DNA from 4 places in the Mesorhizobium sp. M1D.F.Ca.ET.043.01.1.1 genome. Region 4 is predicted to be linked to each of the others. Evidence: predicted binding sites of a transcription regulator. Region 4 holds the regulator's gene; each other region holds the start of a gene.
The links. Region 4 encodes PhoB, which activates phosphate uptake and scavenging genes when phosphate is short. Its sites were predicted from a motif close to TGTCATNNANCTGTCAT; they were not measured.
Positions count from the first base shown of each region.

Region 1: the regulator PhoB is predicted to act here: its motif matches at 2,294-2,310, upstream of EJ067_RS02185 (acid phosphatase).
Region 2: the regulator PhoB is predicted to act here: its motif matches at 5,485-5,501, upstream of EJ067_RS15335 (DUF1045 domain-containing protein).
Region 3: the regulator PhoB is predicted to act here: its motif matches at 5,128-5,144, upstream of phnF (phosphonate metabolism transcriptional regulator PhnF).

Region 1 covers NZ_CP034444.1:438,941-446,439, forward strand. Annotated here, with positions in the region: gene EJ067_RS35030 (inorganic triphosphatase) at 1-424, shown strand, start outside; gene EJ067_RS02180 (hypothetical protein) at 498-722, opposite strand; gene EJ067_RS02185 (acid phosphatase) at 731-2,278, opposite strand; gene EJ067_RS02190 (adenylate/guanylate cyclase domain-containing protein) at 2,502-4,427, opposite strand; gene EJ067_RS02195 (HdeD family acid-resistance protein) at 4,666-5,220, shown strand; gene EJ067_RS02200 (bifunctional riboflavin kinase/FAD synthetase) at 5,228-6,211, opposite strand; gene EJ067_RS02205 (TIGR01459 family HAD-type hydrolase) at 6,246-7,106, opposite strand; gene EJ067_RS02210 (pilus assembly protein TadG-related protein) at 7,391-7,499, shown strand, end outside.
Region 2 covers NZ_CP034444.1:3,163,726-3,171,224, reverse strand. Annotated here, with positions in the region: gene iolC (5-dehydro-2-deoxygluconokinase) at 1-1,432, shown strand, start outside; gene iolD (3D-(3,5/4)-trihydroxycyclohexane-1,2-dione acylhydrolase (decyclizing)) at 1,482-3,326, shown strand; gene iolE (myo-inosose-2 dehydratase) at 3,369-4,286, shown strand; gene EJ067_RS15345 (DUF3329 domain-containing protein) at 4,351-4,563, shown strand; gene iolB (5-deoxy-glucuronate isomerase) at 4,579-5,391, shown strand; gene EJ067_RS15335 (DUF1045 domain-containing protein) at 5,540-6,247, shown strand; gene EJ067_RS15330 (alpha-D-ribose 1-methylphosphonate 5-triphosphate diphosphatase) at 6,299-7,438, shown strand; gene phnN (phosphonate metabolism protein/1,5-bisphosphokinase (PRPP-forming) PhnN) at 7,435-7,499, shown strand, end outside.
Region 3 covers NZ_CP034444.1:4,806,508-4,814,006, reverse strand. Annotated here, with positions in the region: gene EJ067_RS23310 (ABC transporter substrate-binding protein) at 1-573, shown strand, start outside; gene EJ067_RS23305 (sugar ABC transporter ATP-binding protein) at 733-2,286, shown strand; gene EJ067_RS23300 (ABC transporter permease) at 2,283-3,248, shown strand; gene EJ067_RS23295 (zinc-binding alcohol dehydrogenase family protein) at 3,318-4,334, shown strand; gene phnF (phosphonate metabolism transcriptional regulator PhnF) at 4,340-5,086, opposite strand; gene phnG (phosphonate C-P lyase system protein PhnG) at 5,226-5,687, shown strand; gene phnH (phosphonate C-P lyase system protein PhnH) at 5,687-6,298, shown strand; gene EJ067_RS23275 (carbon-phosphorus lyase complex subunit PhnI) at 6,300-7,412, shown strand; gene fosX (FosX/FosE/FosI family fosfomycin resistance hydrolase) at 7,409-7,499, shown strand, end outside.
Region 4 covers NZ_CP034444.1:4,387,286-4,394,784, reverse strand. Annotated here, with positions in the region: gene EJ067_RS21335 (ATP-binding cassette domain-containing protein) at 1-661, opposite strand, end outside; gene EJ067_RS21330 (sugar ABC transporter permease) at 690-2,009, opposite strand; gene xylF (D-xylose ABC transporter substrate-binding protein) at 2,158-3,198, opposite strand; gene EJ067_RS21320 (ROK family transcriptional regulator) at 3,548-4,783, shown strand; gene phoB (phosphate regulon transcriptional regulator PhoB) at 4,928-5,617, opposite strand; gene phoU (phosphate signaling complex protein PhoU) at 5,636-6,343, opposite strand; gene pstB (phosphate ABC transporter ATP-binding protein PstB) at 6,361-7,164, opposite strand; gene pstA (phosphate ABC transporter permease PstA) at 7,161-7,499, opposite strand, start outside.

The DNA of each region.
Region 1 (7,499 bases), 3.2 Mb from region 4:
CCAATCGGACGAAAAGTTGCACGAGCAGTCGTCGAGGAATTTGGCCTCGGGTGTATTTGACAAATTCTGGAAAAAGGTGGCGAAGGGCGGCAACGATCTCATCGATGCCGATGACGAGACCCGACATAAAGTGCGCATCGCCGCAAAGAAACTGCGCTACGCGGCGGAGTTCTTCGAGCCGCTTTATGAGGGCAAGGCGGAAGCCAAACGGCACCGACGGTTCATCAAGGCGATGAAGGACCTGCAGGATCATCTGGGCAACCTCAACGATATCGCCACCGCGCCCGATATGTTGGCAGCGCTGGAGCTTTCGGACGTGGCGGGTGCGAAGGATCTTTTCAGCGCCGAGGACAAGTCCCAGCTTCTCAAGGACGCCGCCGAAGCACACGACGCCTTTGTCAATACCAGGCGCTTCTGGCGTTAAGCGGCATGCTGAGGGGCGACGAAGGCCCGGCATCGGAAGACAGACGTCCCTCCGGGTCAAGAGCTCGCGCGGATCAGCTGCCGCGCGGCGTCGGCGGGGCCAGAAGCTTCGCCACAGCCTTGGCGCCCTTGCCCGTAACACGGACCGATCCGTCGTCACCCACCTCCATCATGGCACCATTGGAGAAGCTGAGGGACCAGCCGTCGCCCTTGGCGCTGCGGCGGCGGTCGGTGAGCTCGATGCCGGCAGCGGTGACCAGGGCGACGATCCCGTCGACGTCCATCTTCGTCTTCCGCATACGCGCCCTCAATTCAGGTCGAGCCCGCCGGTAAGATCGCCGAGCGGCGGCTCGCCATGCGCGGCGACTGCCTTGTCACGCACCACGATGCCACGCAGGACCGGCAGCTCGAAGCGCTCGGTGATGAAGCGCAGGATCGACGTCGTGTCATAGGGCGTGTGATCGACATAGCCGTGCTTGGCGAAAGGCGAAACGATGATCGCAGGGATGCGCGTGCCGGGCCCCCAGCGGTCGCCCTTGGGCGGAGCGACATGATCCCAGATGCCGCCGTTCTCGTCATAGGTGACGACCACCAGCATATGCGGCCATTGCGGGCTTTTCTCCAGATGGGCGACGACATCGGCTATATGGCGGTCGCCGGCCTGGATGTCGGCATAGCCGGAATGCTCGTTGAGATTGCCCTGCGGCTTGTAGAAGGAGACCTGCGGCAGGGCGCCATCGTCGATTGCCTGGATGAAGCTCACGCCGCTCAAGCCGGCGTCGCGCAGATGCTCGCGCCTGGCCTCGCTGCCCGGAGCATAGTTGGCGTAGTAGTTGAACGGCTGGTGGTGATACTGGAAATTCGGGGTCGGCGTGTGATTGCCGTGGTCGAGCGTGTATTGCCAGGCGCCCGAATACCACGCCCAGGTGACATGCTTGAGACTGAGCATGTCGCCGATGGTCGGCTCCGTCTGCGGCGGCAATGTCGTCGGCTTGGCCGGATCCGCCAGGCGCGGATCGCCGCCGGGCGCCGGATCGTTGCCGCTCGGCTGGTAAGGCGGCTGCATCGTGTTCACGGCGTAGAAATCCGGCGTCAGATTGCCGTCGGAGACGAATTTCGGGATGCCGTCGCGCACCGATTTCGGTGAATTGTCCGCTATCTTCAGCGCCCTGCCACTGTCGTCCGTCACCGAAATCGACGGTTTGGCCGGATTCTTGTCGGCCTCCGCGTAGTAAGGCGCGCAGGCGCAGACCAGCCATTGGTGGTTGAAAAACGAGCCGCCGAAGCCGCCCATGAAGAAATGGTCGGCCAGCACGTATTTCTGCGCCACCGCCCACATGTCGGTCTTGGATGCGTCCCAGTTGCTCATCGGCATGGCGCCTGAATCGGCCCAGGCTACGAACATGTCGTTCTTGCCGCCGTTGATCTGCATCTGGTTCTGGTAGTAGCGGTGCCAGAGATCGTGGGTGACGACGCTCAACGGAACGTTGAAACCTTTCTCGTCATTGACGGTGAACGGCTCGTTCGGAAGGTGCTCGGTCATCGCCTGCGTCACCGGCGGCGTGACGCCCTTGGCGGTCAGCCCATCCCAGACCGGCGGCAGCTCGGACAGCACCGATCCGTCACGGTCACGCTGCTCAAGGCTTTCCTTGCTCGCCTTGTCGATGCCCTCGGCACCGGGAAAATGACCATAGAGATTATCGAAGGCGCGGTTCTCCGCGAAGATAACGACCACCGTTTCGATCTTGGCGATGCCGTCCGGCGGATCGCCGGGCTGAGCCGCGAAAGCGCAAGCCGAGGCGGCGCACAGAGCGAGAGTCGAGGAAAACAGGGCGAGCCCACAGGATCGCTTCATCGCCATACCTCCCTGGTGCAAATGGGATGACACCAGCTTCGCGGCATATTGGCAATAGCTGCCGCGTTGGACGGGCAACGCCATCGGCGGTGGCTTTCGCCAATCAGGGACGCCACGATCGCGGGAGCTGGCACGCAATCGTGTCTATCCCCGCATAAAGTGATAGACGGTTGCATCACTTGCCGAGCCGGCTTCCACGGCGGCCCGCCAATTGTGGGCTGTTCTATGGCTGCCCGAGAGGCTGCGCCTCGCCCGCCTCGCATTCCGGCAGTCGCACAGGTTTGGCGAATTTCGCCAGCGCCTCGGGCTTGGCGCAAGCCGGAAAGCCGGCGAGCGGCATCGTTTCAATAAACCGGCTGCGCTCACGAGTGCTCAAGCCGACTTCATTGATCATGCTCTCGACGGTCAGGTCGGGGTACTGCTTGAGAGTTTCCCTAACCGCGGCATTCGCCTCATCCATGCGACCCAGAGCCGCAAGGGAGCCGCTAAACACCACCCACCTCCAATGGTCGTAGTTGTCAGGTGTCATGCGCTCCAGCATCTTCAACGCGTCCTCATACCGGCCGGCCATAAAATAGGCAGGGCCGAAGAAGTTGGACGTCCACATCGGATAGTTCGGGTCGAGCCGCATTACCTGGTCGACCATCTGAGCGCCGCGTTCGGGTTCACCGAAGCGTGCCGCATAGCCGGTATAGAATGTCAGGATCTCGGACGAACCGGGAGCAAGACGAAGGGCCGTATCCAGTTCGGCCTTGGCGCGGGCGTTGTCGCCCTTGTGGCTGAGACTCATCCCAAACACGGCGTGTGCCTCAGCGTCGCCTGGATCGAGCCGCACCGCGTGTTCGGCCACATCGGCAGCCGCCTTGATCTCGCTCTCGGGATTGATACCGAAGCCAGCCAATATGCCATGAGCATGGTAGAGTTCTACCCAGGCGCGGGCCAGCCCAGGGTCCAGCTCAATGGCGCGGTTGAGAAGCGCGATTGCCTCCTGCTCATCGGCTACGGTGATCTTTTCAATCTTCTCGGTCCCGAGCAGATAGTAGTCATAAGCATTCAGGTTTTCAGGTCGTTTGCGTTTGGCCGCGGCCCGCCCGGCCGTCTGAATCAACCCTACGCCGCCGCCCAGACGGTTGGAGACTTGCTCTGCGATCTCGGTCTGGACGGCGAACACGTCCTCAGCGGGCCGGTCCCAACGATCCGACCAAAGATGGTTGCCGGTTTGTGCATCGATCAACTGCGCGGTGACCCGCACCCGCTCATCTTGCCGCTGGATGGAGCCTTCCAGTACGAAACCGACATGGAGCGCATGTGCGACCTGGCGGGCGTCCACCGGCTTGCCCTTGTAAACTTCCGTCGAATTCCGGGCCACGACGTCAAGTTCGGGAAACCGCGCAAGGTCGGTGATGATATCCTCCGTCAAGCCATCGGCCAAACGCCCGCTGGCCTCGTCGCCATAATTATTGAAAGGCAGCACCGCGACCGACGGCTTGGCCCCCAGTGACGTGGGCTGAAAGAACCACCACGTCCCCCCAGCCACCAAAGCCAGCATCAGGATCGCCGCCGCAGCTGTCCTGGTCCAGTGCGGCATCGCCTGGCGTAAGGTCCGGCGCAGGCGCTTGCCATCGAGCCTCACCCGGTACATCCGCACGGGGCGGTTGATATTCTTGACGTGCTGCTCGCCGACGAAATCGAGTGGCCAATCAAGCTTGCCCTGCAAATGGTCGTAGGCCGTACCTGACACCATCACCCCGCCCGGATCGGCCAGTTGTTCTATGCGAGCGGCCACATTGACGCCGTCGCCATACACATCGCCATCCACCAGCGCCACATCGCCAAGATTGATCCCGATGCGGAACACAATCCGCTCATGCTCCGGCAATTCACCATTGCGAACGGCCACAGCTTTCTGAATTTCGGCTGCGCAGATCACCGCATCGACCACGCTGTCGAAGACGACAAGCGCGCCATCTCCCAACAGCTTGACAATTCGACCCTGATGCAGAGCGATCGCTGTATCGGTTACGTCGGCCCGGATAGCTCTCAGGCGCCCGATGGTGCCAGCTTCGTCAATCTCGGTCGCCTTTGAATAGCCGACCATATCCAACGCAAGGATCGCCAGCAGTTTCCGGTTCAATGGAGGGACGATCATCATCCTGCCCCGGACCCAAACTGGCCAAAATGGTACACCTAACCCAGCACGCTGACGAGAGGCCCGCCCCGCCAGGCCAGGATGTCGTCCATTGGCCCGGAGGAAAGGTCACTTCCACACTGCGCTGGACAGCCTGCGGCTGCCAAGCGTGCTTTGTCCTGCTCGCTGGACGCGCAATGCCATCGGGATTACCCTCATTGCGGCATGACGCGCGGCGAATTCTGGAGGAGATGCAGCCATGACCCTGCAAGGCGATGCCCTGAAAGACGCAATCGGCCGGACACGGGACAAATGGGGATGGTTCGTGGCGCTTGGCGTGCTGCTGCTGATCTTCGGCGGCATCGCCTTCGGCAACCTGTTCATCGCCACGGTCGCCTCGGTCTATGTCGTCGGCTGGCTGATGCTGATGGCCGGCGCCATCGAGATCATCCACGCCTTCGGCGTCAAAACCTGGGGGCGCTTCTTCTACTGGTTGCTTAGCGGCCTGCTCTATGCCGTCGCCGGCTTCTTCGCCTTCGACAACCCGCTGCTTGCCTCAGCGGTGCTGACGTTGCTGCTTGCAATAGCCCTCATCGCCTCCGGGCTGCTGAGGGCGTGGGTCGCCTTCAATCACCGGCCGGAGCAAGGCTGGGGATGGCTGCTCACGGCCGCCATCATCACAGTCCTGCTTGGCCTGATCATCGCCATGGGCTGGCCGGTCAACAGCCTGTGGGTGCTCGGCATGTTCCTGGCCATCGACCTGATCTTTCAGGGCTGGAGCTTCATTGCCATCGGGCTGGCGTTGAAGCGCTAGCTTCCCGTCAGAAACAGATCGCGGCATCCAGATCCGACAGCGGGCGCACACCTGCTAGCAGCGCCCTCGCCTCGGCCTCGTCGCGTTTCATCTGCACCACCAGCGCTTCGAGCCCGTCGAACTTCACTTCGGGGCGTAGATAGCCGAAGAACGATACTTCGCAGGTCTCGCCGTAGAGATCGCCGGAGAAGTCGAAGACATAGGTTTCGAGCAGCGGCGCGCCATTGTCGTCGACGGTCGGGCGGCGGCCGAAACTGGCGACGCCATCGTGAAGCGTGCCGTCGGCGCGCCGGAAGCGGACGGCGTAAATGCCTTCCTTCAGAGTGGCTTCCGGCGAAAGCCTCATGTTGGCAGTCGGGAAGCCAAGCGTGCGGCCGAGCTGCTGGCCGCCGATCACCTCGCTCTCGACCGTGAAGCGGTAGCCGAGCAGGCCGGCGGCCTCCGCTACCTCGCCTGAGGAAAGCAGAGCGCGGATGCGGCTCGACGAGACCACCTCGGCGCCCTCGTCGCGGAAGGCATCGACCAGCGTGACGCCGAAGCCGTGGCGTTCGCCGGCCGCCATCAGGAAGGCCGGACCGCCCTGGCGGTCCTTGCCGAAGTGGAAGTCGAAGCCGGTGACGGCATGGCTGATGCCGAGCCTGTTTTCCAGCACGTCGGTGACGAAAGACTCGGCCGAGAGCGCGGCGAAGTCGCGCGTGAACGGCTGCTCGACCAGGGCGGCAAAGCCGAGCTTGGCCAGGAGCCGCGCCTTCATCGGCGGCGGCGTGAGCACGAAGAGCGGCACCTGGGGCCTGAACACTTTGCGCGGATGCGGCTCGAAGGTGAGCACCAGGGCCGGCACGCCGCGCCGGCCGGCCTCGGCCAGCGCGCACTCCAGCACCGAAAGATGGCCGCGGTGGACGCCGTCGAAATTGCCGATCGCCACGACGCCGCCGCGCAGATGCGTGGGCAGCGGCGCTACCGCCGAAATGCGTTCGAGAGCTTGCGTCATGTCAGAGGCGCTCGTCATGGCCACGCTTACCGGCCTATTGCAGCCGCGGGATGACGGCGACCGGCCGATAGCCGTGCTTTGCGAGGAATCCCGCCAGCCTTTCGGGATCGGGCCGCAGCGGGTCGCCATAGTCGCGCGCATGAATGCCGCCCGAGACATAGAGCACGTCGAAGCCGTTGTCGGCGGCGCCCTTGACGTCGGTCATCATGCCGTCGCCGATGGCCAGAACCTCGCTGCGCTCGACCGTGTGGCCGAGCAGGCCGGCGACTTCCTTCATGGCGACATTGTAGATCGGCGCGAAAGGCTTGCCGGCGATCAGCGTGCGGCCGCCGAGCTGCGCGTAGTCGCGGGCAAGCGCGCCGGCGCACCAGATGGTGCGTTCGCCGCGCTCCACCAGGATATCGGGATTGGCGCAGATGAAAGGCAGGTTGCGGGCACGCAGGCGCTGCAGCAGATCAGCGTAGTCGGCCGGCTGCTCCACCTCGTCGTCATAGAGCCCGGTGCAGACGATGCCGGAGGCTTCGAACTCCTCCACCAGCTCGACGTCCAGACCGTCATAGAGGGTGAAGTCCCGCTCGGGTCCGATGTGGAAGATCTTCCTCGGACCCTCGGCGATGAGGTCCCGCGTGACATCCCCCGAGGTGACGACACGGTCATAGGCATCAGCCGGAACGCCGATCGCATTCATCTGCGCAACGACGTCGGCGCTCCGGCGCGGCGAATTGGTGATCAGCACCACCGGCACTTTTGCCGCGCGCGCTTGGGCGAGCGCCGTCGCGGCGACGGGAAAGTGCCATTCGCCATTGTGCACCACGCCCCACACGTCGCACAGAATGGCCGCGTAGTTTTCTGCCAGATCGGCGAGCGAAGCGATGATGTCCGGCGAATCCGCCATGCCGTTTCCCTGAAGCTGATCTTTGGTAAGCCGCGACAGCCATCCTTTGGTTCGGAGGCCGCCGCGGCCGGTCCCGCATAACCGAAGCGCACCATCCTGTCACCAGCTTTCGCCACTGCCAGCGGGCCTCCGCCCGCAACCGGAAGGTTAATGCGCCGTCAAAATGGCGCTGCGTTCTTGATTGTTTCGCGCAAGCTGAAATTTATCGATTTATGACCATGGTAGCAGATCAACTACGACCTTGGTCGTATATCAATAGGGATCCTTGGCGGGGGCTAGTCGCAATGATCCGCGAATTTTTCGGCGACAGGCGGGGCGATCGCGCCCCGGCGGCCGCCACTGCCGCGATGGGCGGAACGATCAGGCAATTCCTTTGCTCCGGCGACGGCTCGC
Region 2 (7,499 bases), 1.2 Mb from region 4:
CGGCAAGGTGGTGTTCGACATCGACTACCGCCCGAACCTCTGGGGTCTGGCCGGCCATGCCGAAGGCTTCGAGCGCTACGTCAAGTCGGACCGCGTCTCGGCGCAGCTGAAGACGGTGCTGCCCGACTGCGACCTCATCGTCGGCACCGAGGAGGAGATCATGATCGCCTCCGGCGCCGACGATTGCCTCAGCGCGCTGAAGACGATCCGCTCCTTGTCCCCGGCCACCATCGTGCTGAAGCGAGGCGCCAAGGGCTGCATCGTCTACGACGGCCCGATCAGCGACGACCTCGAGGACGGCATCGTCGGTGATGGCTTTCCGATCGAGGTCTACAATGTCCTCGGCGCCGGCGACGCCTTCATGTCGGGCTTCCTGCGCGGCTGGCTCGGCGGCGAAAGCTTTGCCACTGCCGCGACCTGGGCCAATGCCTGCGGCGCCTTCGCCGTGTCGCGCCTGCTTTGCGCGCCGGAATATCCGACCTTCGAGGAGCTGCAGTTCTTCCTCAAGCACGGCAGCAAGCACCTCGCTCTGCGCAAGGACGAGGCGATCAACCACGTCCACTGGGCGACGACGCGGCGGCGCGACATTCCTTCGCTGATGGCTTTGGCCTGCGACCATCGCGTGCAGCTGGAGGATGTCGCTGCCAGGGTCGGCGCCGACGCCTCGCGCATTCCGGATTTCAAGGTGCTCACCGTCAAGGCGGCGGCCAAGGTTGCCGCCGGCCGTGACGGCTACGGCATGCTGATCGACGAGAAATATGGCCGCGACGCGATGTTCGAATTCGCCCATCACCACTTCGCCTGGCTCGGCCGCCCGGTCGAATTGCCGGGATCGCGGCCGCTGCGCTTCGAATTCTCGCAGGACATCGGCTCGCAGCTTATCGACTGGCCGGTCGACCACTGCATCAAATGCCTGTGCTTCTACCATCCGGACGACCCCGAGGCGCTGAAACTGGAGCAGCAGCAGAAGCTGCGGGCCCTGTTCGAGGCCGCGCGGAAAGTCGGCAGGGAACTTCTGGTCGAGATCATCGCCGGCAAGCATGGCAAGCTCGACGACACCACCATTCCGCGCGCGCTTGAAGAGCTCTATGCGCTCGGCATCAAGCCTGACTGGTGGAAGCTCGAGCCGCAGGCTTCGGCCAACGCCTGGGCCAGGATCGAGCAGGTGATCGTCACGAACGACCCATGGTGCCGCGGCATCGTGCTGCTGGGGCTCGAGGCGCCGCAGGACGAGCTGGTCGCCGCCTTCGCGGCGACCGCCAACGCGCCCATCGTCAAGGGGTTCGCCGTCGGTCGCACCATCTTCATCAATGCCGCCGAACAATGGCTGGCCGGGCGGATGTCGGACGACGAGGCTGTCGCCGACATGGCCTCACGCTTCGAGCAGCTGACCGAGGCATGGCTTGCCGCGCGCGGCCGCAAAGCAGCATAAGAAGGCGGCAGCATAACAAGACGGCACAAGGAAGCCGGAGGAAACGACAATGACCAAGACCGTTCGCCTGACGATGGCGCAGGCGCTGACCCGCTTTCTCAGCCGGCAGATGACCGAGATCGACGGCAAGAAGGTGCCGATCTTCGGCGGCGTCTGGGCGATCTTCGGCCATGGCAATGTCGCCGGCGTCGGCGAGGCGCTCTACCAGGTGCGCGACGAGCTGCCGACTTATCGCGCCCATAACGAGCAGGCGATGGCGCATGCGGCGATTGCTTACGGCAAGGCGAATTTCCGGCGCCGCTTCATGGCCGCGACCACCTCGATTGGCCCCGGCGCGCTGAACATGGTGACGGCCGCCGCGCTCGCCCATGTAAACCGGTTGCCTGTCCTGTTTTTGCCCGGCGACGTCTTCGCCAACCGCCTGCCCGATCCGGTGCTGCAGCAGGCCGAGGATTTCTCCGACGGCACGGCGAGCGTCAACGACTGCTTCCGCCCCGTCTCGCGCTATTTCGACCGCATCACGCGGCCGGAACAGATCATTCCGGCGCTCAACCGCGCCATGCAGGTGCTGACCGATCCGGCCGAATGCGGCCCGGTGACGCTCTCGCTCTGCCAGGACGTGCAGGCCGAGGCCTATGACTATCCGGAAACCCTGTTTGCCGAACGCGTCTGGACGCCGCGCAGGGTTCGCCCCGACCGCCACGAATTGGCGGCCGCCGTCGCGGCGCTGAAAGGCGCCAGGAAGCCGCTGGTGATCGCCGGCGGCGGCGTCCTCTATTCGCAGGCATCGGCAGAGCTGGCCAAGCTGGTCCAAGGCGCCGGCATTCCGGTCTGCGAGACGCAAGGCGGCAAATCTTCGCTCCCCGACGATCATCCGCTCAACATGGCGGCGGTCGGCGTCACCGGCACTTCCGCTGCCAACCGGCTGGCGGAAGAGGCCGATGTCGTGCTTGCCGTCGGCACCAGGCTGCAGGATTTCACCACCGGCTCCTGGGCGCTGTTCAAGAATGCCGGCCGCACGATCATCGGCTTGAACACGCAAGGTTTTGACGCCGGCAAGCACTGGGCGCTGCCGCTGGTCGCCGACGCCGCCGAAGGCCTTGCCGAGCTTTCCGCTGCGCTGAAGGGCTGGAAGGCTCCTAGCGCCTGGACCGACAATGCGATGAAGGGCAAGACGGAGTGGCAGGCCGCGGCCGCCAAGGTGACCGCCTCGACCAATGCCGCCTACCCTTCGGATGCGCAGGTGATCGGCGCCGTGCAGCGCGCCATGGGCTCCGGCGTCACCCTTCTTCACGCTGCCGGCGGCCTGCCGGGCGAATTGCACAAGCTTTGGCAGGCCGGCGCGCCCGGCTCCTACCATGCCGAATACGGTTTCTCGACCATGGGTTACGAGATCGCCGGCGGTCTCGGCGTCAAGATGGCGAAGCCCGACCAGGAGGTGGTCGTCATGGTCGGCGACGGCTCCTACCTGATGCTCAATTCCGAGATCGCCACCTCGGTGATGCTGGGGCTGAAGCTCACCATCGTGCTGCTCGACAACCGCGGTTACGGCTGCATCAACCGGCTGCAGATGGCGACCGGCGGCGCCAACTTCAACAATCTGCTCAAGGACGCGCGCCACGAGGTGATGCCCGATGTCGACTTCGCCGCTCATGCCGCAAGCCTCGGCGCCGTTGCCGAGAAGGTGGCGTCGATCGCCGAGCTGGAGACGGCGCTGGCCAAGGCGAAGCAAAACAGCAAGACCACCGTGCTGGTCATCGACACCGATCCGCTTGTGTCGACCGAGGCCGGCGGACATTGGTGGGACGTCGCCGTGCCGGAAGTCTCCTCGCGGCCGCAGGTCAACGCCGCGCGCAAGAAATACGAGGAAGCCGTTGGCAGTCGTCAGGGCTGAGCCGGCATCCGCCTCGCAACGAACAACAGCTGGAGTGACGACTTGAAAGCCAAACTGGGCATGTCCCCCATCGCGTGGTGGAACGACGATCTCGTGGAATTGAGCGATGACGTGTCGCTGGAGGAGTGTCTTCGACAGTCGCGGTCGGCCGGCTTCACCGGCATGGAGATGGGCCGCCGCTTCCCCAACGACCCGAAGGTGATGCTGCCGATCCTGAAGGAGGCCGACGTTACGCTCTGCGGTGGCTGGTTCTCCGGCACGCTGGTCAATGAGGACCTGGCGAAGAACAAGGATCGCATCCAGCCGATGATCGACCTGTTCAAGGCGGTCAACGCGCCCTGCATCGTCTATGGCGAGGTCGGCCGCTCCATCCAGGGCGACCGCTCCAAGCCTCTGGCCACCAAGCCGAAGCTCGCCGAGGACGAGATGAAGGCCTATGGCCGGCGCGTCACCGAATTCGGCGAATGGTGCGCCGACCAGGGCATGCCGCTCTCCTACCACCATCACATGGCCGCTGTCGTCGAGACCGAGCCCGAGCTCGACGCCTTCATGCGCCATTCCGGCGAAGGCATCCCGCTGCTGCTCGATGCCGGCCATCTCGCTTTCGCCGGCGGCGATGTGCTGCGCGCCATCGACAACCACCACAAGCGCATCAACCACGTCCATGTGAAGGACGTGCGCATGGGCGTGATCGACGGTCTCGACCGCACCAAACAGTCCTTCCTCGATGCCGTGGCGCTCGGCGCCTTCACCGTGCCTGGCGACGGCTCGCTCGATTTCGGCGCCATCGTCCAGCGCTTCGCCGACTACGGCTATGAAGGCTGGTTCGTGGTCGAGGCCGAGCAGGATCCGAAGAAGAACCCGCCTCTGAAGATGGCGCAGGTCGGTCACAAGGAGCTGATGCGGGTGATGACGGCCGCCGGCTACACGGTGGAGACGCAAGGTTTTCCGAATGCCTGAACGGTGGATTAGCCTGGGCGCTCGGGTTATCTGATGCGCTTTGGGCAAATCCTGGATTGGCGCGATGAAAGACTATGAGCATCCCTTCTTCCGGCCGTTGTGGCGACGCATCGCTGTCGTCGCCGTCTGCCTTGTCTGGTCGGTGATCGAGTTCGCCTCCGGCACGCCGTTCTGGGGCGTCATCGCGCTCGGCTTCGCCGGTTACGCCGTGTGGCAGTTTTTCTACCTCTACAAGCCGGCTGAGGAGAACAAACCGCCGGCCGAGCCGAAGGAATGATCTAAGGAGATCCGAATGTCGAAACTGCTCGTCAAGGCCGACAGGGGCCACGGCCATGTCGCCCACGTCACGCCGCAAAGCGCCGGCTGGACTTATGTGGGTTTCGATCTCCACCGCTTGCGGCCGGGCGAGACGGCGTCCGGCAAGACGGGCGAGCGCGAGGTCTGCCTGGTCTTCGTCACCGGCAAGGGCAAGGCGTCGGCCGGCGGCAAGGATCTCGGCCTGCTTGGCGAGCGCATGTCGCCCTTCGAGGGCAAGCCCTGGTCGGTCTACGTACCGCAAGGCTCCGACTGGTCGGTGACCGCCGACACCGGGCTGGAGCTCGCCGTCTGCTCGGCGCCCGGCCTTGGCGGCGGCCTGCCGGTTCGCGTCATCGGTCCGGACGATCTCGGCCAGGAAGTGCGCGGCAAGGGCACCAACACGCGCTACGTCACCAACATCCTGCCCGAGGGCAAGCCGGCCGACTCGCTGCTGGTGGTCGAGGTCATCACGCCCGGCGGCCATACCTCCAGCTATCCGCCGCACAAGCACGACCAGGACAATCTCCCCGCCGAATCCTATCTCGAGGAGACCTACTACCATCGCCTCAACCCGCCGCAAGGTTTTGCCTTCCAACGCGTCTACACGGACGCCGACAGGAACGGTGTGCGCGACCTCGACGAGGCTATGGCGATCGAGGATGGCGATGTCGTGCTGGTGCCCAAGGGCTACCACCCCTGCGCGGCCTGCCACGGCTATGATCTCTACTATCTCAACGTCATGGCCGGCCCGAAGCGGACCTGGAAATTCCACAACGCGGCCGAGCATGAGTGGCTGATGAAGGCCTGAGGTTTCCCGGCGCGCTCAACCCGTTGGTCCAGTTCGGAAAAATCGTCGGCTAAGGACCGGCAGGGTCTGTTTGCCTTCGAAAACCCATGAAAGCTTCGTCAATCCGTCATGGAAATCACCTATGGCAGCGGGCTGACGAGGTTTTCTCATGCGCTACGCCATCTACTACACCCCACGGCAGGACGAGCCGCTGGCGCGCATCGCCGCCAATTGGCTGGGCCGCGACCCGTTCGGCGCGGCGACGCGGCCGGTCGAGGCGGTGGCCGAGCTGTCGGCGGCGGAAGTTGCCTTCCACACGGCCTCGGCGCGGCGCTACGGGTTTCATGCGACGCTGAAGGCGCCGTTCCGGCTGGCTGGGAGCGAGACGGAAGCCTCGCTGCGTGCCGCGCTCGACAGCTTTGCCGAAGCGACCCAGCCCGTCATCATCCCGCGCCTCGTCGTCGGCCAGATCGACGGTTTTTTCGCGCTGGTGCCGGAAGCGCCGGTGCCGGCGCTCAACCGCTTCGCCGGCGATGTCGTGCTGGCCTTCGACCGCTTTCGGGCGCCATTGACGGAAGCCGAGATCGAGCGGCGCAGCCCCGACTCGCTGAAGCCGCAGGAATTCCGCAATCTGTGCCAGTGGGGCTATCCTTACGTCTTCGAGACGTTCCGCTTCCACATGACGCTCTCCGGGCGCGTCGGGCCACAGGAAAGCCCGCGTCTTCGTGCCGCGATCGACAGCCTGTTCGCCGACGTGCTGCAGCGTCCGGTGCCGGTGGATGCGCTGACTTTGTTTGTCGAAACCGAACCGGGCGCCCCGTTCATGGTGCTCTCCCACCATGCGCTTGGCCGCCGCCCGGCCAGAAAAACCGCGTGACCGCCCTATGTACCGCCCAACGTATGATCGCTTGAGACAGGACTGCCTGAAATGACCGCCGAAACCGTCCTCACGAATGCCCGCATCGTGCTGCCCGATGAAATCGTCGAGGGCTCGCTGCTGCTGCGCGATGGCCTGATCGCCGCGATCGAGCCGGGCGCGGCGCGCGGCGGCAAGGACATGGGCGGCGACTACATCATCCCGGGCCTCGTCGAGCTCCACACCGACCATCTCGAAGGCCACTATGCGCCGCGTCCGAAAGTGCGCTGGAACCCGATCGCCGCCGTGCTCGCCCACGATGCGCAGGTCGCGACCGCCGGCATCACCACGGTGCTCGATGCCTTGCGCGTCGGCATGGACGAGGATGCCGACCTGAAGTCCGACGACGTCCGCAAGCTCGCCGACGCCATCGAGGACAGCGTCAGGCAGGATCGGCTGAGGGCCGACCATTTCATCCATCTGCGCTGCGAGGTCTCGGCCCCGGACTGTCTCGAGGCCTTCGCCAATTTCGAGACCGACGACCGCGTGAAGCTCGCCTCGCTGATGGACCATGCGCCCGGACAGCGCCAGTTCGTCAACCTCGAGACCTATGCCTATTACTACCAGCGCAAGCTCAAGCTGACCGACCGCGACTTCCAGAAATTCTGCGAGAAGCGGATGGCGGAATCGGCAAGGAATTCAGGCCCCAACCGCGTCTTCATCGCCGCCGCCTGCCAGGAGCGCGGCATCGTCCTTGCCAGCCATGACGATGCGACCGCCGGCCACGTCGACGAAGCCGTGGAGCAGGGCGTGCGCGTCGCCGAATTCCCGACCACCGAGGAGGCGGCAAGGGCCTCGAAGGCGGCCGGCCTCGGCGTGCTCATGGGTGCGCCCAACGTCATGCGCGGTTCCTCGCATTCGGGCAATGTCTCGGCCAGGGCGCTGGCAGGCGACGGCCTGCTCGACATCCTGTCGTCCGACTACATCCCCTTCAGCCTGATCCAGTCGGCCTTCTTCCTCGGCGACGTCGTCGAAGGCATCTCGCTGCCGCAGGCGGTCGCCATGGTCTCGAAGAACCCGGCCGACGCCGTCGGCCTCACCGATCGCGGCGTCATCGAGCCCGGCCGGCGCGCCGACCTCGTGCGCGTGCGCGTCGACGAGCACGTGCCGGTCGTGCGCACCGTCTGGCGCCAGGGCAAGCGTGTCGCATGATGGTTTCGGCGTTGATCGAACGCGAGCTGACCGAGACCCTTCCGATCCGCAACGGCGTCTT
Region 3 (7,499 bases), 420 kb from region 4:
CAGGGCGGCCGCGTCGCGGCTGACGGTCTGGCGGCGGCGATCGGCGCGGCCAATGGCGGCAAGGTCGAAGGCAAGGTGGCGCTGATCACCGCTCTGCCCGGCGCTGGCTCGCTCGAGCAGCGCGCTCAGGGCTTCAAGGAGCAGCTCAAGGCGAAATATCCCGGCCTCGAGCTCGTCGCCGACAAGTACGCCGACGGCCAGGCCACGACCGGCCTCAACATCGCGACCGACCTGATCACCGCCAATCCGGACCTCAAGGGCATCTTCGCCTCGAACCTGATCATGGCGCAGGGCGTCGGCCAGGCGATCGCCGAGAACAACCTTGCCGGCAAGGTGGCGCTGATCGGCTTCGACAGCGACGAGAAGCTGATAAAGTTCTTGAACGACGGCGTCATCTCCGGCCTCGTCGTCCAGGATCCGTACCGGATGGGTTACGACGGCATCAAGACCGCTTTAGCCGCCTCGAAGGGCGAGAAGGTCGAGGCCAATGTCGACACCGGCGCCAACCTCGTCACCAAGGACAACATGAAGGAACCGAAGATCGACGCGCTGCTCAACCCGAAGCTGAACTGAGATCTTCGCGACAAATCGTTTCCGGGGCCTCGGCGCCCCGGAAACATCCGTTAGCGGCGGCTTGGCAATTTGCCCGCTTGGTTTACGCTGCGCCTTCTGGATGCGCGCTAGACGCATCGCTGCGTATCCTACAGTTAGGATCAATCTGGGAGGATTGTCATGACGTCGACGGCGCAGGAACTGCACCCCGCACCCACGCTGGAGCCCGGCAGGACGATCCTCGAACTGCGGGGGCTCGAAAAGCGCTACCCCGGCACGCATGCGCTGAAGCCGGTGAACCTTGCCTTCAAGGCGGCCGAGATCCACGCCATCGTCGGCGAGAACGGCGCCGGCAAATCGACGCTCATCAAGTTGCTCACCGGCGTCATGCCGCGCACCTCCGGCGAGGTCGTCTGGGAAGGCAAGCCCGAGGCGCTCGCCACGCCGCATGAGGCGATGGCGCTCGGCATCAATGCCGTCCACCAGGAAGTGGTGCTCTGCCGCCACCTCACCGTCGCCGCCAACATGTTCCTCGGCGAGGAGAATTCCCGCTTCGGCCTGTTGCAGCAGCGCGCCATGGTCAAGGAAGCGCAGAAGATCATCGACGGCCTTGGCTTCGACCTGCCGGCGCATGTCGTTCTCGGCGACCTCACCATCGGCCAGCAGCAGCTGATCGCCGCCGCCCGCGCCACCGTGCGCGGCACGAAATTCCTGATCTTCGACGAGCCGACCGCCTATCTCACCCGCAAGGAAGCCGACCAGCTTTTCAAGCTGATCCGCCGGCTGAAGGGCGAAGGCGTCACCATCATCTATATCAGCCATCGCATGGAGGAAGTGTTCGAGCTCGCCGACCGCGTCTCGGTGCTGCGCGACGGCACCCTCGTCGGCACCCGCGACATCGCCGAGACAAACGAGCCGGAGCTGGTCAAGCTGATGATCAACCGCTCGATCGAGCAGATCTACCACAAGGAGCATTTCACGCCGGGCGCTGCTATCGCCGAAACCCGGAACCTTTCCGGCAAGGGTTTCGAGAACGTCTCGGTGACCGTCCGCGCCGGCGAGATTGTCGGCCTCTACGGCCTGATCGGCGCCGGCCGCAGCGAGTTCGTCACCACGCTCTACGGTCGTCACCGGAAGTCGGCCGGCCAGGTTTTTTGGCAAGGCAAGGAGGTGCAGGTCAATTCCGAGCATGACGCGATAAGGCTCGGAATGGCGCTGGCGCCGGAAAGCCGCCGCGACCAGGGCCTTTGCCTCAACCTGCCGGTCGGCACGAACCTGAACCTGCCGATCTACAAGCGCATCTCGAACAACCTTCTGATCTCCGGCTCGCGCGAGAAGGCCGAGGCCGACCGCCAGATTGCGGATCTCAGGATCAAGACGCCGACACGCCACGCGCTTGCCTCCAGCCTGTCGGGCGGCAACCAGCAGAAGATCGTCATCGGCAAATGGCTGGCGCATGGCGCCAAGCTGTTCATCTTCGACGAGCCGACGGTCGGCGTCGATGTCGGCACCAAGGCCGAGATCTACCGCCTGTTCTCGACGCTGCTGTCGAAGGGCGCCGGCATCATCCTGATCTCGTCCTATCTGCCGGAAGTCTACGAGCTCGCCGACACGCTGCACGTGTTCCGGCGCGGCAAGCTGGTCGCCACGCATGGTTTCCGCACCGCCAGCCACGAGGACATTTTGGGTCAGGCACTGGCCGAGAAACAAGAAAAGTCGGGAGGACAAAAATGAGCACCGAGGCGATCCCCGCCGAAAAATCCAAGCGCAATTTCAATGCCCTGTTCGGGCTGACGCTGCTTGGCCTGCTGCTCCTGATGTGGATCGTGCTGGCCCTCGCCACGCCGTCCTTCGCCACGGCACTCAACATCACCAACCTTTTGCGCCAGGGCTCGCTGATCGCCATCCTGGCGGTCGGCCAGACCTTCGTCATCATCACCGGCGGCATCGACCTTTCGGTCGGCGCCGTCGTCGGCTTCACCACCGTGATCGTCGCGCTTCTGATCAATGCCGGCTGGCCGATCTGGGCGGCGGTGCTGATCACCTTACTGACCGGCGTCGCCATCGGCCTGTTCCATGGCTTCGGCATCGTCAAGATGGGCCTGCCGCCCTTCATCATCACGCTGGCCACCATGACCTCGCTGCGCGGCATCGGCTTGCTGATGACCAACGGCAACTCGATCTCGATCAACAGCGATCCGTTCCAGGCTTTCTCGCGTGGCTCGCTGCTCGGCATCCCCTATCTGTTCTGGATGGTGATCCTGGTCGCCATACCGTCCTATGTCTTCCTGCATCACACGCGCTGGGGCCGCTATCTGTTCTCGGTCGGCTCCAACGCGGAGGCCGCTCGCCTGTCGGGCGTGAACGTGCCGCGCACCATCTTCATGGCCTATATCCTGTCCGGCCTGCTCGCCGCTTTCGTCGGCGTGCTGCTGGCATCGCGCATCGGCATCGGCAACCCGACGCAGGGCGACACCTACGAGCTGCAGGCGATCGCCTCCTCGGTGATCGGCGGCACCTCGCTGTTCGGCGCCATCGGCTCGGTGCATGGACCGCTGATCGGCTCCTTCATCCTTTCGACGATCAACAACGGCGCCAACCTGCTCAACGTCAACACCTTCTGGCAGCGCGTCATCACCGGCGTCCTTATCATCGTCATCGTCTACTTCGACGGCCTGCGCCGTCGCGGCAAATAGTCGTTCCTGAACCAGAACGCCGACCTCGATCGACCGAGGCCGGCGTTCTCGAAAATACTGGATCAGCGCATGAAAGCCGTCGTCTGCCGCTCGCCCGGCGAACTTGTCCTCGAAGACCGCCCTGAGCCCGCCGCGCCGCCCCCCGGTTGGGCGCGGGTCGCGGTCAGCCATGTCGGCATCTGCGGCACCGACTATCATATCTTCGAAGGCAAGCACCCGTTCCTCGCCTATCCGCGCATCATGGGCCACGAGGTCTCGGGCACGGTCGTGGAGAGAGGTGACGGCGTCGACCTCGCCATCGGCGAACCGGTGATCATCAACCCCTATCTCGCTTGCGGCAAATGCATCGCCTGCCGGCACGGCAAACCGAACTGCTGCGTCCGGATCGAGGTGCTCGGCGTGCATCGCGACGGCGCCATGTGCGACGAGGTCCTCGTGCCGGCGCAAAACCTTTACCCGGCAAACGGCCTGTCGCTGGCCGATGCGGCCGCGGTCGAATTCCTGGCGATCGGCGCGCACGCGGTGCGGCGCTCGCTTGGTGCGCCCGGCCAGCGCACGCTGGTCATCGGCGCCGGCCCGATCGGCCTCGGCACCGCCCTGTTTGCACGCATTGCCGGGCTCGACGTCAGCCTGCTCGACATGAGCACCGAACGGCTCGGCTTCGCTGAAGGCGCGCTCGGCTTTGCGGCGCTCGACGCCTCGCAAGCCCCGGCGGCCGAACTGGTCAGGCAAGCAACGGATGAGGAAGGCTTCGACCTCGTCTTCGACGCCACCGGCAACACCCAGTCGGTGCAGTCGGCCTTCGCCCATGTAGCGCATGGCGGCACACTGGTGCTGGTCAGCGTCGTCAAGGACGACATCACCTTCTCCGATCCCGAGTTCCACAAGCGCGAGATGACGCTGGTCGGCAGCCGCAATGCGCTCAAAGCCGATTTCGACCACGTCGCCGCCTCGATCCGCGACGGCGCCGTGCCGCTGGCCAAACTCGTCACCCACCGCACGACGCTTGCCGGCACGCCGCGCGATCTCGCACGCTGGGCGCACGAGAAATCAGGCCTGATCAAGGCCGTCATCGAAGTTGGGTAGACCAACTAGTCGTTGGCCGAAAGCCTGAGTTCCACCCGCTCCGCCGGAAACCGCGATTCGGCGAACTGGATCGGCCGGCCGTCCAGCGTGACGTTGACGGCGACCGTGACCAGCACGATGGCGCCCGGCTGCAGGTCGAGATCGGCGAGGTCGTCGGCGTCGGCGTGGCGCGCCGAGAGCACGGTTGATTGCCGCAGGTAATCATTGATGCCGAAGCGCTTGAGCGAAGCAGTGATCGATCCGGTCTCCGCCATCGCCGCCTCGATGCCGGCAAAACGTTGTGCGTCGAACCATGTCGTCGCCCGCGACACCGGATGCCCATCGGCCTCGCCGCGCGTTTCCAGGCGGATAACCGCTACCCCCCTGGCGATGCCGAGCGCCTCGGCGATGCGCCGGTTGGCCGGCTCGGTCGATGACGACAGCAACGCGATGTGGCGCTCGCTCGTCTGCCCCTGCAGCCCGGTCGAGAAGCGCGTGCGGGCGCCGATCGGATAGGACAGCCGCTTGCGCGACAGGACGAAGGTGCCGCGTCCTTGCTCGGCCCTCAGCACGCCTTCTTGCACCAGCGCGGCAATGGCGCTGCGCACCGTGTGACGGTTGACACCGTAGCGCTCAGCCAGAACGACCTCGGGCGGCAGCGCCGCATTCTCGACGAAATCGCCGCTCGCGATGCCCTGCAATATCTTGTCGGCGATCTGCCGCCACAGCGAGACACCGCTGCGCCTTTCGATGCTGCTTGCCAGCCCCGTCATTTCTCCGCCCCCAACGTCTTCGCCCTAACTTTTGCGCCTCTTGTCATCCACCCGTCATGGACTCTTGCTACGAGATGAATATAATTTGTATAGTTGTCTATATCAATAGACAAATTATCCCATGCGAGGAGTGAAAGCGATGCGAGGACAGGAAGCGCGCGAGCAGGCCGAGCGGAAGGCCGTGATGGCGACGCTCGCGCACGCGGCGCCCCATGAGATCGCGCGTCTTTGGAACGGCTCCGGCCTGCCCTCGGAAGCCGAACTGCTGCGCGGCCCCGAAACCGGACTGGTGACGGTGCGCGGACGGATCGGCGGCGGCGGCGCGCCGTTCAATGTCGGCGAGGCGACCGTCACCCGCGCCACTGTCCGGCTGCCCTCAGGACAGGTCGGCCATTCCTATGCGCTCGGCCGCGACAAGGCCAAGGCAAAGCTCGCGGCGATCGCCGACGCACTCTGGCAGGACCCGGCCCATCGCGAAGCGGTCGAGACCAAGCTCGTCGCGCCGCTGCGGGCAGCGCTCGATGCATCGCGCGACAAACGCCGCGTCGAGACGGCGGCCACGAAAGTCGATTTCTTCACCATGGTGCGCGGAGAGGACTGATGGATATCGCCACGCAATCGATCGAAGGCGGCTTCGCCGATCCGGTCTTCAACGCCCAGGCCGTGTTCCGCGCCGTCATGGACGCGATGGCCCGCCCCGGCAGCGTCCAGGCCCTGCCGTCGCTTACCCATCCGCCGGCGCCGCTGTCGGCGACCGCCGGCGCCGTGGCGCTGGCCCTCTGCGACAACGACACGCCGATCTGGCTCGACCTGCGGCTGCAGGCAGAAGCCTCCGTAAAGGCGTGGCTCGGCTTCCACGCTGGTGCGCCTTTGGCCAACACGCCGGCCGATGCGCATTTTGCCTTGATCGCCAACCCTGCGGAAATGGCGGCGCTCGACGGCTTTTCGCAAGGCACGCAGGAATACCCGGATCGCTCGACGACGCTGATCCTTTTGGTCGACGATCTCGCCTCCGGTCAGTCGCTGCTGCTCGAAGGCCCCGGCATCGAGAAGACCGCGATGATCGCGCCGTCAGGCATGCCGCGCCATTTCGTCGAGCAGTGGAAGCAGAATAACCAGCGTTTCCCGCGCGGCGTCGACATCGTCCTGGCGGCGCCCGGCAGCCTCGCCTGCCTGCCGCGCACCACCCGCATCAATACGATGGAGGCATGACATGTATGTCGCGGTGAAAGGCGGCGAAGCCGCAATCGCCAATGCGCACCGCCTGCTTGCCGATCGCCGGCGCGGCGACCGCTCGGTGCCGGCGCTGCGCCTCGATCAGATCGTCGAACAATTGGCGCTCGGCGTCGATCGGGTGATGAGCGAAGGCTCTCTCTACGATCGCGAGCTTGCCGCCTTGGCCGTCGTCCAGGCGCGCGGCGACATGATCGAGGCGATCTTCCTGCTGCGCGCCTATCGCACCACCCTGCCGCGCTTCGGCTACACTTCACCCGTCGACACTGGCGCCATGCAGGTCGAGCGGCGGGTGTCGGCGACCTACAAGGACCTGCCCGGCGGCCAGCTGCTCGGCCCGACCTTCGACTACACCCACCGCCTGCTCGACCCCGAACTTGCGGCCGGCACAGATGTCGAGGCGCCCGCGCAGCGTCCGGCCGAAGCCGAGGCCATGCCGCGCGTCTCCTCGATCCTCGCCCATGAAGGGTTGATCGAGGCCGACGACGACATGCCGCTTGACCATGTGCCCGGCGACATCACCCGCGAGCCGCTGCAGTTCCCGATGGCGCGCGACATCCGCCTGCAGGCGCTGTCGCGCGGCGATGAGGGTTTTCTGCTCGCGCTCGGCTATTCCACCCAGCGCGGCTACGCCCGCAACCACCCCTTTGTTGGTGAAATCCGCATCGGCGAGGTCGAGCTTGAGCTGGATGTGACGGAGCTACCCTTCGCCGCGCCTTTGGGATCCATCCGAGTCACCGAATGCCAGATGGTCAACCAGTTCAAGGGTTCGGCCAAGGCGGCGCCGCAATTCACCCGCGGCTACGGCCTGGTCTTCGGCCAGAGCGAGCGCAAGGCGATGGCCGTGGCGCTGTGCGACCGGGCGCTGCGCGCGAGCGAGCTCGGCGAGGATATCGTCGCCGCGGCGCAGGACGAGGAGTTCGTCATCTCGCATTCCGACAATGTGCAGGCGACCGGCTTCGTCGAGCATCTGAAGCTGCCGCACTATGTCGACTTCCAGGCCGAGCTCGACCTGGTCCGTCGCATGCGTGCCGAATACGACGCGCGTGAAAATCACCGCACTGGCGAGGAGAAGCGCGAGGCCGCCGAATGATCGAGGGCCTCTCCCACATGACCTTCGTCGTGCGCGACCTCGACCGCATGGGCGAGATCCTGGCCGGCGTCTTCGGCGCGCGCGAGG
Region 4 (7,499 bases):
CGCAGACACGATCGGCCAGCTCGAACACGTCATGGATGTCGTGGCTGATCAGGAAGATGCCTATGCCGTCGGCCTTGAGCTGGCGCACCAGTTCGCCCACCTGGGCCGTCTCCTGCGGGCCGAGCGCCGCCGTCGGCTCGTCCATGATCAGGATGCGCGCATTGAACAGGATCGCGCGGGCGATCGCCACCGATTGCCGCTGGCCGCCGGAGAGCTTGATCACCGGCTCCTTGAAGCGCTGGAAGCGCGGATTGAGCCGGCCCATCACCTTGCGCGCCTCGGCCTCCATGGCGACGTCGTCGAGCGTGCCCCAGGCGGTCATCAGCTCGCGGCCGAGGAAAAGATTGGCGGCGGCGTCGACATTGTCGGCAAGCGCCAGCGTCTGGTAGATCGTCTCGATGCCGTATTTCTTGGCGTCGCGCGGATTGGAGATCGAGGCCTCCTCGCCGTTGACGAAGATCTGGCCGGCGTCGCGCTTGTAGGCGCCGGACAGGATCTTGATCAGCGTCGACTTGCCGGCGCCGTTGTGGCCGAGCAGCGCCACCACCTCGCCCGGAAAGAGATCGATCGAGGCATCGTCGACGGCGCGGATGCCGCCGAAGGCGATCGAGATGTTGCGCATGTCGATCAGCGGCGTGCCGATGGGAGCTGTCTTTTCCATGGTCGCGTCTCCTCCCTGAAGTTCTTGCTCAGACTCGCTTGCGGTAGACGGTGTCGAGCCAGACGGCGACGACCAGAACCGCGCCGACGACTATGCTTTGCAGCGGCGAGTCGATGCCGAGCAGCACCATGCCTGACTGCAGCGACTGCATCAGCAGCGCGCCGAGCATGGCCCCCAACACGGTTCCCGAACCGCCGGCGAGCGACGTGCCGCCGATGACGGCGGCGGCGATGACCAGGAGCTCGTCCAGCGTGCCCAGCGCGTTGGTGGCGGCGTTGAGGCGCGCCGACGAGATGGCGGCGCTGATCGAGGCCAGCACGCCCATGATCATGAACACCTTCATCGTCACCCAGCGCGTGTTGATGCCGGCGAGCGAGGCCGCCTCCGGATTGCCGCCGATGGCGAAGACATAGCGGCCGAAGCGGGTTCGCCTGGTGATGAAGGTCATGACAATGCCGACCGCGACCGCCATCAGCACCGGTATGGCGATGCCGTGGGCGATGAACAGACCGCCTTCGGGAATGGTGACGCCGTTCTGCTGGGCGTACTGGCGCACGATGCCGACCGGCCACGGATAGGAATTGGCGACTGAGACCGCGCCGAGGATGGCGGCGCAGGCGACGACGCCGAGGAAGACTTCCGCCCACACCGGACGCAGCGGGAAATTGAACCGCTTGCGCTGCGAGCGGCCGTTGAGCAGCGCGAAGGCGACCGCCGCGCAGGCGACGACGCCGACGACCCAGCTCGCCGTGGCGCCGATCGAGCCGCGCGGTCCGCCGCCCATCAACTGGAAGGTGGCGTCGAGCGGCGCGACCGTGCGGCCGCTGGTGATCATCCAGGCCAATCCGCGCCAGACCAGCAGGCCGCCCAGCGTGACGATGAAGGCCGGCACCTCCATATAGGCGATGATGAAGCCCTGGAACGCGCCGATCGCCAGGCCAAGCACCACGCCGGCGGCGAGCGCGATGATCCACAGCCAGGGATTTCCGAGATCGAGACCGATGACCCGGATCAGGAATTCGGCCTGCGCCACGCCCATGATCATGCCGACCACGCCTTCGACGGAGCCAACGGAAAGATCGATATTGCGCATGACGATGACCAGCACCATCCCGGTCGCCATGATGGCTACCGAGGACGTCTGCACCGACAGGTTCCACAGGTTGCGCGGCGTCAGGAAAAGCCCGCCCGACAGGACGTGGATGCCGATCCAGATGACCAGCAGCGCGCCGACCATGCCGAGCATGCGCGTGTCGAGTTCGGTTGCCTTGAGGAAGCGGCCGGCGGCGCTGAGTTCGGCTGCGCGTGCCCGGTCCGCGGCGACCGTACTTGAGGTCGTATCGGTCATGATTTCCTCCCACCGGTTTGCCGTCTGGCGCGGTTGCCGGACCACGATTTTATTTGCTTTCCCGGCCCAATTGAAGCGGGAAGCCCTTTGACGAACGCCGCGGCTTTGGGGCCGCGGCGCTATCTTTCGAACCGCTGTCGGCCTGGCTTCAGTTGCAGACCGCAACGCTGCCGGCGGCAACGCCCGCGCAGACTTCGTCCTTCTTGATCCAGCCGGCGTCGATGACGACGTTGAGATTGTCCTTGGTGATTGCCACCGGGGTCAGGAACAGCGACTTGACGGTGTTGCCGCCGGGCGTCGTGAAATCCTTGGCGCCGGCGATGTCGGCCATCTTCTTGCCGTCGGCGAGCTGCGAGGCGATCTCGGCGGCGTTCTTGCCGAGTTCGCGCGCGTCCTTCCACACCGACACGGTCTGGGTGCCGAGCGCGATGCGGTTCAGCGCGGCGTGGTCGCCGTCCTGGCCCGACACCGGAACGGTCCCGGCGAGGCCCTGCGCCGTCAGCGCGGCGACGACGCCGCCGGCGGTGCCGTCATTGGCCGCCACCACCGCATCGACCTTGTTGTCGTTGGCGGTCAGGAACTGCTCCATGTTCTTCTGCGCGTTGGCGGGCAGCCAGCCGTCGGTATAGGCCTCGCCGACATTCTTGATCTTGCCGCCGTCGATGGCTTCCTTCAGCACTTCCATGGACCCGGCGAAGAGGAAATCGGCGTTCGGGTCGGCGCCCGAGCCCTTGATGAAGACATAGTTGCCTTCCGGCTTGACCTTGAACACTTCGCGGGCCTGCATGCGGCCGACTTCCTTGTTGTCGAAGGTCAGGTAGAAGACGTCCTTGTTCTCGATCAGCCGGTCGTAGCCGACGACCGGAATGCCCTCGTCCAGCGCCTTCTGCACCGCCGGCCCGATGGCCGAAGCGTCCTGCGCCAGCACGATCAGGGCATTGGCGCCCTGCGAGATCAGGCTTTCGACGTCGGTCAGCTGCTTGCCCGGATTGGACTGCGCGTCAGCGGAAATATACTTGTCGCCGGCCGCCTCGATGGCCTTCTTCATCGCCGCTTCATCGGTTTTCCAGCGCTCTTCCTGGAAGTTCGACCAGGAAACGCCGATCACCTTGTCCTTCGCCTCGGCGACCGACGCGAGCGTCAACGACAAGGCGACACCCGCCAGCATGGCGGTTGCGAATTTCTTCATGATTTCCTCCCTGCGCCCTTGCGGCGCGACCCAGACTGGCCCGAAGGCCGGCACAGAGGCTTTTTTTCGAGCCTCGAAAAAATAGTGATGCAACGCCGAAGCGCTGTCAACTGCGATTCTGATGGTTTTTGAGGTGCCTCGGACTTTTTTTCGAGGCCCGCAATAAATAATGACAGTCCCTGCCGCTTCTGCCACTATCCCAAAACAGTTCCAAGGAAGCGCGACGCTTTCCGCTGGAATTGAACGAGACAATCCAGGGCGGTTCGACGGCTCTGTCCGGAACTGAACCGATCTGGCGCGTCGCCGACGGCCTGCATTATCAAGAGGCCGCGCTGACCGGGAGGAGAAAATGTCGGTCGGAATCCGCCACGACGACCTGCGCCGGCGCAACCGCGCCATGGTGCTTTCGGCCGTGCGCCGGGCCGGCCAGCCGTCGCGAACGGAAATCGCCGCAACCACCGGACTCAGCCACTCGACCATTTCGGCGATCAGCGCGGACCTGATCCAGGAAGGCATCCTGGCCGAGAGCAGGCCGAGCGAGACCGCTTCGCTGAAGCGCGGCCGGCCGCAGGTCGGCCTCGCCCTCAATCCCGAGGTGGCGGCGGTGGTGACGGTGGTGCTGTCGCTGAATTTCCTCTCTGTCGCCGTCATCGACTATGCCGGCCAGGTCATCGCCGAGGAGCAGCGTCGCCTCGATACCCTTACCATGCCGCGCGAAGAGCTGATCGGCGAATGCATTGCGATCGTGCGGCGCCGGCTGGAGGATCCGGACCTCGATGTCGGCAGCGTCGCCCGCCTCGCCATGGGCATCCAGGGCATCACCGATTCCCATGCCCGTGCCATGCTGTGGTCGCCGATCACGCCGCTGACCGACATTCCCTTCGCCGACATCCTGGAAAAGGAATTCGGCATCCCGGCGACCATGGAGAACGACTGCAACATGATGGCGGTGGCGCTGCAATGGCGCGACCCCGACCGCTATCGCGACAATTTCATCGCCATCCTGCTCTCGCACGGCATCGGCATGGGGCTGGTGCTGAAGGGCGAGCTGTTCACCGGCACGCACTCCTCGGGCGGCGAGTTCGGCCACATGATCCACCGTCCGGGCGGCGCGCTCTGCCGCTGCGGACGGCGCGGCTGCGTCGAGGCCTATGCCGGCAACTACGCCATCTGGCGCAGCGCCATGAAGATGAGCGAGGATGCAGAGCCGGTCGATGTCGGCGATGCCGACATGCGCGCGCTCGCCGCCAAGGCGCGCGAGAAGGATGGTCCGGAGCGCGAGGCCTATCGCCGGGCGGGCGAGGCCCTGGGCTTCAGCCTCGGCAGCCTGTTCGCGCTGATCGACCCGGCGCCGGTCGCCATGGTCGGCGTCAGCGCCGCCGCCTTCGACCTGATCGAGCCGGCGCTGCGCGAGGCGATCGCCCAGACCGCCGGCGGCCAGCATTCGCAGTCGATCTCCTTCGATACCGAGCCGAACGAATTGCCGCTGATCCGCGAAGGCTGCGCCATGCGCGCGCTGACCTTCGTCGACCAGGAGATCTTCGCGCCGGGCGTTCAGGCAAGAACGGGCAAGCACGTCGCATAAGCCACAAGCTCAAGCGCCGGGATATGCCGAATCGAGAATGGTGGATTCCGAGAACCGGAACGGAGCGTACTTTAGGTACGTGAGTACCGGAAGCGCAGGAAGCCGCCATTCGCAGGCCGGCCTCACCTGAATATCAGCATATCCCTAATCCTCGCGGATCGCGTAACCCGCCCCGCGGATGGTGCGGATGACATCCGGCATGCGGCCGTTGTTGACCGCCTTGCGCAGGCGTCCTACATGCACGTCCACCGTGCGCTCGTCGATATAGATCGTCTCGCCCCAGACATTGTCGAGCAGCTGGCTGCGCGAGAACACCCGGCCGGGATGCCGCATCATGAATTCGAGAAGCCGGAACTCGGTCGGGCCGAGCCTGATCTCGCTCTTCTTGCGGTAGACGCGGTGCGATTCGCGGTCGAGCACGATGTCGCCGACCTTGAGCACGCTGGACAGCACCTCCGGTTTGGCGCGACGCAGCAGCGCCTTGACCCGGGCCATGAATTCCGGCGTCGAGAACGGCTTGACCAGGTAGTCGTCGGCGCCCGTCGAGAGGCCGCGCACGCGATCGCTTTCCTCGCCGCGCGCCGTCAGCATGATGATCGGCAGCCGTTCGGTCTCGGGCCGCATCCTGAGCCGCCGGCAAAGCTCGATGCCGGAAACCGCCGGCACCATCCAGTCGAGCACCAGAAGGTCAGGCACGTTCTCCTGCAGGCGGATCTCGGCCTCGTCGCCGCGGGTCACCACCTCGACCTGATAGCCTTCGGATTCGAGGTTGTAACGGAGCAGCACCCCCAGCGGCTCCTCATCCTCCACCACCATGATGCGTGGCGCGATCATATAGAGCTACCTTCGCTGTCAGGCCGCCGGCGCCGACATCGCCGTCTCGTCCTGTTTCGGACGGTTCGCGGGCAATTGCGTGCCGGTCAGCACATAATAGGCGTTCTCGGCGATATTGGTCACATGGTCGCCGATGCGCTCCAGATTCTTGGCGCAGAACAAAAGATGCGTGCAAGCCGTGATGTTGCGCGGGTCTTCCATCATGTAGGTCAGGAGCTCGCGGAAGACGGAGGTGTATTTGACGTCGATGCGCTCGTCGTCGTTGCGCAGCTTGGCGAGCGCCGTGGCGTCGCCCGCCGTATATTCCTCGATCACGCCCTGGACCTGGATCAGCACCAGCTGCGCCATCGAATCGATGGAGTGCGACAGGTCGCGCGGCGCGGCGCTGACGCCGACCGAGCCGACGCGCTTGGCGATGTTCTTGGCAAGGTCGCCGATGCGCTCGAGGTCGCCGGCCATGCGGATGGCGCCGACCACGCTGCGCAGGTCGTCGGCCATCGGCTGGCGTTTGGCGATCAGCGTGATGGCGCGGTCGTCGAGCTCGCGCTGCCGCGCGTCCATGATGGCATCGTCGGAGACCACGCGCTGCGCCATCGCGTTGTCGGAGTTGAGCAGAGCCTTGGTCGACGCGCCGACCATCGACCCGGCAAGATCGCCCATGTCACGGATAAGCTGGCTGATCTGCCTCAGATCCTCGTCGAAGGAAGCGACCGTATGGGCCATGATGATGTCCTCGTATGAACTCAGCCGAAGCGGCCGGTGATGTAGTCCTGGGTGCGCTTCTCGCGAGGCGAGGTGAAGATCTTCTCGGTCCGGTCGAACTCGACCAGCTCGCCGAGATACATGAACGCCGTCTGCCGCGACACACGCGCCGCCTGCTGCATGTTGTGGGTGACGATCACGATCGTGTAGTCGGCCTGCAGCTCGTCGATCAGCTCCTCGATCTTGGCCGTCGACAGCGGATCGAGCGCCGATGCCGGCTCGTCGAGCAGGATGACCTCCGGCTTCACCGCCACCGTGCGGGCGATGCAGAGCCGCTGCTGCTGGCCACCCGAAAGGCTCTGGCCGCTGGCGTTGAGCTTGTCCTTGACCTCGTTCCACAGCGCCGCCCGCTTCAGCGCCGACTCGACCCGGTTGTCCATCTCGGCCTTGCTGATCTTCTCATACAGCCGGACGCCGAAGGCGATGTTCTCGTAGATCGACATCGGGAACGGCGTCGGCTTCTGGAACACCATGCCGATCTTGGTCCTGAGCAGGTTGAGGTCCTGCGAGCGGTCGAGGATGTTCTTGCCGTCGAGCAGCACCTGGCCTTCGGCGCTCTGCTTCGGGTAGAGTTCGTAGATTCGGTTCAGCACGCGCAGCAGCGTCGACTTCCCGCAGCCCGACGGCCCGATGAAGGCGGTGACGCTGCGCTCCGGCAGTGACAGGTTGATGTCCTTCAGCGCCTTCGACTGGCCATAGAAGAAGTTGAGGTTCTTGACCTCGATCTTGGCCTTTTCGACGGCCGTCTCGGCTACGTTAAGGTCGGTGGACAACATCGGTTTCATCTGTCCTCTCTGCGTCCGGTAAGGCTGCGGGCGAAAATGCTCAGCCCGAGAACCGTCAGGGTGATTATGAGTGCGCCCGTCCAGGCCAGTTGCTGCCATTCCTCATAGGGGCTGAGCGCGAACTGGAAGATGGTCACCGGCAGGCTGGCCATCGGCGCGTTGAGATTGCTCGACCAGAACTGGTTGTTGAGCGCGGTGAACAGCAGCGGCGCCGTCTCGCCTGAAATGCGGGCGATCGCCAGCAATATGCCGGTGACGATGCCGGAAAGCGCGGCACGATAGGCGACGGAGCGGATCACCACCCAGCGCGGCGCGCCGATGGCGGTGCCGGCTTC